3 regions of the Candidatus Merdisoma sp. JLR.KK011 genome follow, and region 1 is predicted to be linked to each of the others. Evidence: riboswitches for the same ligand, from Rfam matches in the RefSeq annotation. Region 1 holds a riboswitch; each other region holds the start of a gene.
What was found. Region 1 has a riboswitch for thiamine pyrophosphate ahead of thiM (hydroxyethylthiazole kinase). Riboswitches for the same ligand answer to the same signal wherever they lie in the genome.
Positions count from the first base shown of each region.

Region 2: it holds a riboswitch for thiamine pyrophosphate, as region 1 does, so the genes downstream of both, thiS (sulfur carrier protein ThiS) here and thiM (hydroxyethylthiazole kinase) in region 1, are expected to answer to the same signal.
Region 3: it holds a riboswitch for thiamine pyrophosphate, as region 1 does, so the genes downstream of both, thiT (energy-coupled thiamine transporter ThiT) here and thiM (hydroxyethylthiazole kinase) in region 1, are expected to answer to the same signal.

Region 1 is NZ_JAYWSZ010000003.1:2,011,817-2,015,094, forward strand. It holds gene VV089_RS10860 (chromate transporter) at 1-229, shown strand, start outside; gene VV089_RS10865 (hypothetical protein) at 246-770, shown strand; TPP riboswitch at 1,144-1,249, shown strand; gene thiM (hydroxyethylthiazole kinase) at 1,418-2,218, shown strand; gene thiE (thiamine phosphate synthase) at 2,205-2,846, shown strand; partial or broken gene thiD (bifunctional hydroxymethylpyrimidine kinase/phosphomethylpyrimidine kinase) at 2,941-3,278, shown strand, end outside.
Region 2 is NZ_JAYWSZ010000003.1:153,308-156,585, reverse strand. It holds gene VV089_RS01670 (IS110 family transposase) at 1-473, opposite strand, end outside; TPP riboswitch at 1,364-1,470, shown strand; gene thiS (sulfur carrier protein ThiS) at 1,526-1,720, shown strand; gene thiF (thiamine biosynthesis protein ThiF) at 1,724-2,365, shown strand; gene VV089_RS01655 (thiazole synthase) at 2,382-3,152, shown strand; gene thiH (2-iminoacetate synthase ThiH) at 3,166-3,278, shown strand, end outside.
Region 3 is NZ_JAYWSZ010000006.1:252,883-256,160, reverse strand. It holds gene VV089_RS24660 (DMT family transporter) at 1-642, opposite strand, end outside; gene VV089_RS24655 (AraC family transcriptional regulator) at 635-1,465, opposite strand; TPP riboswitch at 1,605-1,713, shown strand; gene thiT (energy-coupled thiamine transporter ThiT) at 1,752-2,420, shown strand; gene argS (arginine--tRNA ligase) at 2,679-3,278, opposite strand, start outside.

The sequences.
Region 1 (3,278 bases):
AGGTCTTCGCCCTGCTGTTGCAGCCATGATTGCATCTGCTGGCATTACCTTAGTAATCATGGCTTTTTACGGAGAAAGAAACCTGCCGGTTGATTTGAGTGGAATCAACATAATTTCTGTAATTATTTTTGTTGTTGGCTTTTTTGTTTTAAGGAAATGGAAAGTAAATCCCATTTATGTGATGTTGGGGGCAGGTGCAGCCGGAGTATTGCTGTATTCCATTGTTTGATACGAGGAGGTATAACATGAAGTACATAATGAAAGCAGGAACTTTATACTTCAATGATATAGTGTCAGCCCGAATAAAAGGCAGCTTTATAGGTTCGGAAAAGAAGATCTATTCTGCAAACGGTTCAATGCTTATGCACACGGATATAGCAAACTTAGAGGTTCCGCCAAATGAAGCGGGGAATGTCCGTTATCGTCAATATATCTTATTTGACAGCAGCGGTAATAAATGTGCAGTCGCAAATCCGGATTATGCAAAGGGAGATGACCCAACTGTAGTTGGCTGGCCTTTATGCCGTATGCCGAGAGTAGATCATGCAAAGGTTGTGTTTGATAAAAACGAATATTTGCTGGTAATGCAGAACAACCAGAACTATTTATTATCCGATAAATCCCGCAAATCAATTATTCAAATTTTCCACCGGGGAATAGTCGGCGGCTGGAACATAGAAGCTATGGACGATTTTGCCCCGGAAATAATATGCGGTATTTTTGTGTTCTGCAAGTATATTGAACAGGAAAATGAATTTTTAGTTGTATGAAAGAGATGAAACAGCTGCAACCATATGTGAGAAAAAATCTATTCGGAATAGAGGGCTGGAATATTGCATGGTATGGTGTGGTTATCGGTGTAGGAATATTCCTTGGCCTTGCCTGTTTCCATTATCTGTGCTCGTGCATACTATGTGATTTTTAGTGGGAAAAATACGCAGATACTATCATTGATATTGGTGGTTGTTGGTTTTATATTGTGGTACTTTGGATGGAAAAGCGATGGCTTCGACTAAGATTAGTCTACACCATCGGTTTGTTTATCACAAGCTGACCTCTGAACAGTAACACTATTGTCGATTCATATTGTTTTTTATGAAAGTCACTTGCAAAATGGAACATACAGTGTTACAATTCCTACAACAAAGTAAACAGGGGAGCTTGTGTGACAGGCTGAGAGGAAGGTAGACCTTCGACCCTTACACCTGATGCGGATAATGCCGCCGGAGGAAGCTGCCAAGGGGCGTATACTTTTTCAGGGGCATCCTGTCGGGATGTACCCTGTTTTTTGTTGTCTGCAGGAAAAAATGATGCCGGCAGCCGCGGCCTGCTGCAGATTGAGGAGAAACGCCGTCATACGAAGACGTCTTCTCCCGGCTCAAAGGAGTAAAAGCTATGTTTGAAAAAATGTTTGAGAATGTTAGACAGAAATCCCCCCCTGATCCATAATATCACGAACTATGTCACCGTCAACGACTGCGCCAACATGCTGCTGGCCTGTGGCGGGTCGCCCATCATGGCAGACGATCCGGAGGACGCCGTGGAGATTACAGCCATCTGCAATGGGCTGAACATCAACATCGGAACACTGAACCAGCACACCATTCCTTCTATGTTTGCCGCCGGAAAGCGTGCTAACGAACTGGGGCACCCCGTGGTTCTGGATCCGGTGGGGGCTGGAGCCTCCACGCTGCGAACGGACACGGCTCTGGAACTGCTGAAAAAGGTGAAGTTTACCGTGATCCGCAGCAACATCTCGGAGATTAAGACCCTGGCTCTGGGCAGCGGCACTACCAAGGGCGTAGACGCTGACGAGGCGGATAAGGTAACAGGGGAAAACCTGGATGGGACGCTGGCCTTTGCCAAGGATTTTGCCCGGCGCGCCAGAACAGTCATTGCCATCACTGGGGCCATCGACATTGTGACGAATGGGGAACGTGCTTTCTGTATCCGCAACGGCCGTCCTGAAATGTCTGCCATTACCGGCACCGGCTGCCAGCTCTCCGCCCTGACGGCAGCTTTTGTCACTGCCAATCCAAACCGGCCCCTGGAGGCTGCTGCCGCTGCCGTGCGCGCTATGGGACTGTGTGGGGAGATCGCCTTCCAGCGTATGACCAAGCTGGACGGCAGCTCTTCTTACCGGAACTACATCATCGACGCCATGTACCGTCTGACCCCGGCGGCGCTGAAGAAGGGAGCCAATTATGAAGTGCGATAAACGGTACATGCTGCTCTACGCTGTCACCGACCGTGCCTGGGTTGGAAAGCAGACGCTATACCAGCAGGTGGAAGCGGCATTAAAGGGCGGCGTGACCTGCGTACAGCTGCTGGAGAAGGAACTGGACGAAGCGGCGTTCCTCCAGGAGGCCCGGGACATCTGCGCCCTGTGCCGGCAGTATGGGGTGCCCTTCATCGTCAACGACAACGTGGACATCGCCACTGCCTGCGGTGCGGACGGAGTCCATGTAGGCCAGGAGGATATGGGAGCGGAAGAAGCGCGCCGACGGGTAGGAGAAAACATGATCCTGGGCGTCTCCGTCCACACAGTGGAGGAAGCCCGCCAGGCCGTCCGGGACGGCGCAGACTATCTGGGCCTGGGCGCAGTGTTCCCCACCGGCACCAAAACCGACGTGGATGTGATGCCTGGAGAGACCCTGCAGGCTATCTGCACCGCAGCAGACGTGCCCATTGTAGCCATAGGCGGATTGAACCGAGACAATATCCTCCAACTCTCCGGCAGCGGAGTGGACGGCGCGGCCCTAGTCTCCGCCATCTTCGGAGCGGAGGACATCGAGGGGGCCTGCCGGGAGCTGCTGGCGCTGGCAGAGAAAATGGTAAATCCATGAGGATTCGCAAAGCTATTGGGGGAACTTTAAGCGGAGGACTTAAGGCGCTGCTCTTAAAGCCGCTCAACAAAAATAATACAGAGGAGAAACAGCAATGAAAACAGCATTATCAATCGCTGGGACAGATCCCAGCGGAGGGGCCGGAATTCAGGCCGATCTGGGGAGCGCAGATCAATGCGGTATTCGAGGACATTCCGCCTGATGCGGTCAAGATCGGCATGGTGGCCTCCTGTGGGTTAATTGAGAAGATCGCAGAGCGGCTAAATTTTTATCAAGCGAAAAATATTGTGGTTGACCCGGTGATGGTGGCCACCAGCGGCGACCGGCTGATCTCCGAAGAGGCGGTGGCCACGCTGAAGGCCGGCTTACTTCCTCTGGCGGCTGTAGCCACCCCTAATATCCCGGAGGCGGAGATTCTTTCTGGTATAACCA
Region 2 (3,278 bases), 1.9 Mb from region 1:
CCGGACAGCTTGATGTTGGCGCCTTCCAGCATCTTCTGGAGGCGGTTGAGCTCCCTGGTGCGTTCACCAACAAGGCTCTTGCGGTAACGGACCAGCTCACGCAGTTCCCGCTGCTCTTTATCAGGGATGTAACTGGGCTGGAGCAGCCCATGCTGAAGAAGATCCGCAATCCATTCAGCATCCCTGACATCTGTCTTGCGTCCTGGGACAGCTTTCATATGGCGGGCATTGACCACCATAGCGTTCAGGCCGGACGATTCAAGGATGTTATACAGAGGCTTCCAATAAGATGCCGTGCTCTCCATTGCGGTCATTTCACAGCCGCCGTCTTTGAGCCAGTCAGCCATTTCGAGAAGTTCTCTGGTTGTTGCGCCAAACTCCCGTATCTCCTGCTTATTGCCTTTTCGAAAGCAGGCAACGATGAGTTTTTTGTGCACGTCAATACCACAACAATTGTCGTAAATTCTATCCATAAAGGCACCTCCTGGGTAAATTTACGGCATGGTACTCTGTCTGTTATCATTTTACTGTACGTCCTTTTGCCGTAAGAGGCTGGACAGGTGGTGGTGCAAATGAGAGTACCTGAAATCAGTTTAGAAAACGGGCTGCAGGCCCAAAATTAAAACGATCTTTGCCGTTGGTTATAGTATAGACAATGGCAAAAACAAATTCAATAACCTATCGCTTGCACAGTTTCATTTATGGTGGTGCCAAATGTGGGGCATGAGGGTTTAGAAAGCAATAGACAGATTAAAATAAATTTTGATGGAGGAGATTTATCGTTACTGTTCACTCCCTACATTTGACGATTGTGAAAAGTGACGAAATTTAAATTTTTTATATGTGGATAAATAAAGCGGACAGAAAAATGATGTTTATAGTTTTTCTGTCCGCTTTATTTATCAGAAAGTTATCCACATTTCTGTCTTCCGTTTCGTCCCAGGCATGCTTCCTTGCCCTCTTTTTCACCTGATATTTACTCGTTTTTTTAAAATTATCCACCGTCAAATTGACCATGCCCTCAAATACGGAAATTCGCATTTTGAGGGCATCTATAGTATAATTACCTTATGAAAACGGAGGATTGAGAGAATGAAAAATATGGAAGATGAAATCGTCCTGCTTAACGTGAATGCATGAGCATGCTTATTCAGATACGCCAAAACGAAGAATCAAATTTATATAACAGAGTATCCGAGATATTTGGATAAAGAAAACCGATGGTTTCGACTAAGATTAGTCTACACCATCGGTTTGTTTATCACAAGCTGACCTCTGAACAGTAACGATAAAATTTGAAATCAAGTATCAAATAATCAATTTACTTGCATTTTATTGAAAATGGTGTTATTATAAATTCAACAATTAAATATTCGGGAGCTTGTGTTACAGGCTGAGAGGAAAGTATAACTTTCGACCGATATACCTGATTTGGATAATGCCAACGTAGGGACAACTGATAGTATTGTATTATGGGAGTTACCTTAATTGGTAGCTCCCTATTTTTTATTTAGGAGGAAAAGCTATGGTGAAAATCAATGGAGTTGAGAAAGATGCTGTCGGAATGACAATTTCACAGTATCTGAAAACAACGGATTATGATTTGAAGTTTATTGCCGTTGAGCGTAATGAAGAAATTGTGCCGAAAAGTCAATTTGATGAAACAATCATTCAAAATGGTGATGTTATTGAAGTGGTCAGCTTTGTCGGAGGGGGTTAATATATGCACTTAATTCCCACAAAAGAAGAAATGCTTTTAGCACTTGAAGAACGACATGGTAAGGAATTACAAAGCAAATTCAGTAAAGCATCTGTTGCAATTTGTGGACTTGGCGGACTTGGTTCTAATATTGCAATAGCACTTGCTCGTGCAGGAATAGGAAAACTTATATTGATTGATTTTGACAAAGTTGATTTGTCAAATCTTAATCGTCAGCAATATTTTGTTTCACAAATCGGAATGTATAAAACAGATGCGTTAAAGGTTAATTTGCAACAAATCGCACCATATCTTGAGATTGATACTCACACTGTCCGTATAACCGAGAGCAATATCAAAGCGCTATTATGTAATGCTGATATAATTTGTGAAGCCTTTGACCAACCTGAAGAAAAGGCAATGCTTGTAAACGGCATAAGGGAAAATTTCCCGGATAAGTATTTAGCTGCAGGCTCGGGTATGTCAGGAATGGCATCGGCGAACAGTATAAAAACTCGCAGAGTAACGAAACGATTTTATCTTTGCGGTGATGAAACAAGTGATGTATCTGATGGTATTGGACTTGTATCGTCTCGTGTAATGGTGTGTGCAGCACATCAGGCACATGTGGTTTTAAGAATAATTGCAGAAGAATACGAAGTATAAGAAAGAAGGAATTATAATGGAAAATGATAAACTCATTATCGGCGGTCATGAATTTAATTCAAGATTCATTTTGGGTTCAGGCAAATACTCTTTGGAGCTTATTGAATCGGCAGTTAAGGATGCAGGGGCAGAAATTATTACCCTTGCTGTTCGCCGTGCAAACACAAAGGAGCAGGAAAATATTCTTGATTACATTCCAAAGGGGATAACACTTCTGCCAAATACATCTGGGGCAAGAAATGCACAGGAAGCAGTCCGTATTGCCCGTCTGGCACGAGAACTTGGCTGCGGCAATTTTGTAAAGGTTGAAATTATGAGAGATTCAAAATATCTTTTGCCTGATAATACAGAAACCATCAAAGCAACTGAAATCCTTGCAAATGATGGCTTTATTGTAATGCCGTATATGTATCCTGATTTGAATGCTGCCAGAGATATGGTCAATGCAGGTGCTGCAAGCATAATGCCTCTTGCATCACCTATTGGGTCAAATAAGGGACTTGCAACTCGTGAATTTATACAAATTTTGATTGATGAAATTGATTTGCCTATTATTATAGATGCAGGTATCGGCAGACCGTCGCAGGCTTGTGAGGCTATGGAAATGGGTGCAGCTGCTATTATGGCAAATACTGCACTTGCAACAGCAGGCAATCTGCCGCTTATGGCATCTGCTTTTCGTGCTGCAATAGAGGCAGGCAGAAAAGCTTATCATGCAAAGCCCGGCAGGGTTCTGTCAAGAGGTGCATCAGCATCTGATCCGCTTACCGGATTTTTAAGAGATTAAGCGGAGGCAATATATGGATAACGAATATTTTATTGATTCCGTGCATTTATCACCAAAGGCGCTTGAAAAGAAGCATAGGCTTGAAAATGATCCATCATCAAGAAAAAATCATATGGAATATCTGCC
Region 3 (3,278 bases), on a different contig from region 1:
TGGCTCTGCAAACCTCTGCACATCCAAGCTGAAATCAAAAACAAAAAGGAACGGGAGCATAAAAAGTATTCCGTATGTAAATATCCTCCTTGTAGTTTGAATGATATTATATCCATAGCCGCTGATTTTTCGTGTAAGCAAGGAATAAACGGCCCATACGAATGCTGCAGCAATCGCTAAAACATCGCCAATAGGATTTAACTGCAAGGTCCCGCCGCTGAAACTGATAAGACATATTCCTGTCATGGCCGCTATAAAACCAACAAAAAAACCGGCTTTTAGTTTTTCTTCTGCCTTTAAAATTACATGAGATAAAACAGCAGTGAAAAACGGAGCAACAGAAATAATAACGCCGACATTAGAAGCCATCGTATAGGTTAATGCGATGTTCTCAAGCAGGTAATATAAGCATATTCCGCATAGTCCTGCCGCAGCGAATGTACGCTCCTGTTTTTTATCCTTTATTCTTAACCGTTTTGGATAAACGGCCGTCAGAACAAGCAGTCCAAGAAAAAATCTAAAAAACAGTATTTCTATCGGTGTAAAATCTTTAAGCAGTATTTTGGTGGATATGAAAGTCGTTCCCCAAATCACAATCGTAATCTGAGCTGTGATATGCCCAATGGTAGTTTTTTTATCCATGATTCTTACCGCCTTCCTTAAAAATGCGTCTGTATGCGGCAGGCGACAATCCGATAAACATATGAAAAAAATTTGAAAAATGGCTCTGGTCTGAAAAGCCTGTCTGTACAGCGGCGTCAGCCGGGGCTGCGCCTTTCTCCAACAGTTCCTTTGCTTTGCTTATCCGTATTATTTGAAGATACCTATACGGCGTAACTCCCTTTGACTTAGTAAACGCTCGGAGCAATGTAGATTTGCTAAGACCGCTGCATTTGCAGAGAGTTTCCAATGTGATATGCTCCGCAAAATGTTCTGACATAAATGCGCAGGCATTCTCTATTTCTTCACTGTACTCTGGAATACAGTTCCCGGAAGGCTGCCCGTATTGCTCGATAAGCAATGAAATAAGGAGCAGAAGCATCTCCTCTTTTTCAAACTCTTTTGAACCATCCATAATGCTCTGATGTAATGAATGGAGATAATGACTCAGCTCCTCATTTTTAATGACATTTTCCGAAAAACCAATGGGGACTCTTTGTCCTGTTATTTCCTCTGCTAATAACAGCATCGTTTCTTTTGGAATGTTCAAACCTCTGTAATCAAGCGTTCCGCCGTCACATTGCACACAACTGTGATTATCGCTGGGATTAAACAAAAGAATATTTCCCTGAGCTACTGTATATTCTTTATTCTTGCAGGACAAACAGCGTGTCCCTGCTTCTATAAAGCCAATCACATAGTAATCATGGAAATGATTCGGAAACGGCTGTGCGATTCCCTCAAAGCGATATGCTTCAAGCTGCAGATCGTCATCATAACAGACTGTCCGTACTTCTTTCTGCATGGCAGCACCTCCTCGTGCTTCATATTATACGCGGAATGTCTGCTGATTTCTTGTATGATATCTTCATTTTGAAAAAACATCCATAAAACACTTGACAACTTTATCCCCCAAGAGTATATTCAAGATAATCACATAGCAAATATTATGCTAGGGGAGCCTAAGGCTGAGAAAGCGTGGCACATTGTACACGCTGACCCTCATTACTTGAACCGGTTAATACCGGCGTAAGGAAGCTGCTTTTCGTATCCCCTCCTGTGAAAATCACACAATCAAGGAGGATTTTTTTATGTCACTTTTTGTAAACAAGGTAGTAGATGAGTGGGGAACCTCCTACTCCCTAACCGGCTTAGGCTACGGCGCTTTAATAGCCGCCATTCTGATTTTATTAATTCTTGCCTGCTATCTCACCGGAGAAAACAAACGCATCGAAACAAAACCCCTAGTATTTGCCGCTGTCGCCATGGCCCTGGGAATGATCACATCCTTCCTAAAGCTCTTTGAAGCCCCCATGGGCGGCTCCGTAACCCTGTTCTCCATGCTGTTCATCTGCTGCATCGGCTACTGGTACGGCCTGCGCACCGGCCTCATCACCGGCTTCGCCTACGGCCTTTTGCAGCTCATCTCCGACCCTTACATCATCAGCCTCCCCCAGATGATCACCGACTACCTGCTGGCCTTCGGCGCCCTCGGCCTCTCCGGCCTTTTCCACAACAAGAAAAACGGCCTCATCAAAGGCTACATAGCCGGTGTCCTGGGCCGCTACCTCTTCGCCTTCCTGTCCGGCCTCATCTTCTTCGCCTCCTACGCCGAAGGCACCGGAATGAGCGCCCCCCTATACTCCCTCGCCTACAACGGCAGCTACTTAGGCTGCGAAGCCGCCCTGACATTAGTCATCCTAGCCATCCCAGCCGTCAACAAAGCCTTCGTCCGCGTAAAACAAATGGCCATAGCCTAAAACCCACCCAAACACCATACCCCCAAAGCCAGGCTGAGCCGCAAAAGGCCGGGAGGCTTTTCCAATATCAGTGTCCGGCTATTCGCGCACAGACTGTCTGATATTGGCGGACAAACGCCCAAGAAAGTTCAACAGGCAAAGCCTGTCAAAACCACCAAGCGTTCGTCCGCCAAGAGCAGACAGACTGTACGCGAATCGTCCGAACACAGATATGGAAAAGCCTCCCGGCCTTTTGCGGCTCAGCCGTCCCCCCACACACTACATACGCTCCGGCGCCTCAAACCCCAAGATCCCAATACAAGTCTCCAGCACCCGTTTCGTCAGCACCAAAACAGCCACCAGCTCACTTCGCACCTCAGCATTTTCCTCACCAAGAATCTTCGTCTCATGGTAAAACTTATTAAAAGCATTCGCCAGCTCATAAATATAAGCACAAATCTTATGAGGCGCCAGCTCCTCAAAAGCATTCAAGACCGCCCCGTTAAACCGGGCCAGCCGAAGCATCAGATTCTTCTGGGTCTCATTCCCAGGCATCCCGATCATTCCGGCCTCCGGATCAAATCCCATCTCCCGATACTTATTGAGAATCGACTTAATCCTCACAATCGTATACAAAATATAAGGCCCCGTATTCCCTTCAAAGGAAGTAAACCGCTCCACATCAAATACATAGTCCTTAGAAGCCTGGTTCGACAAATCCCCATACTTCACAGCAGAAAGCCCCACGATCTCAGCCGTCTTTCTGGCCTCATTCTCCGGAATCTCCGCCTCCGAATTCTCCACAATCTTCCGATACATCTCCTCATTGATATCAGAAAGAAGATGCTCCAGACGCATCACGCCGCCTTCCCGGGTCTT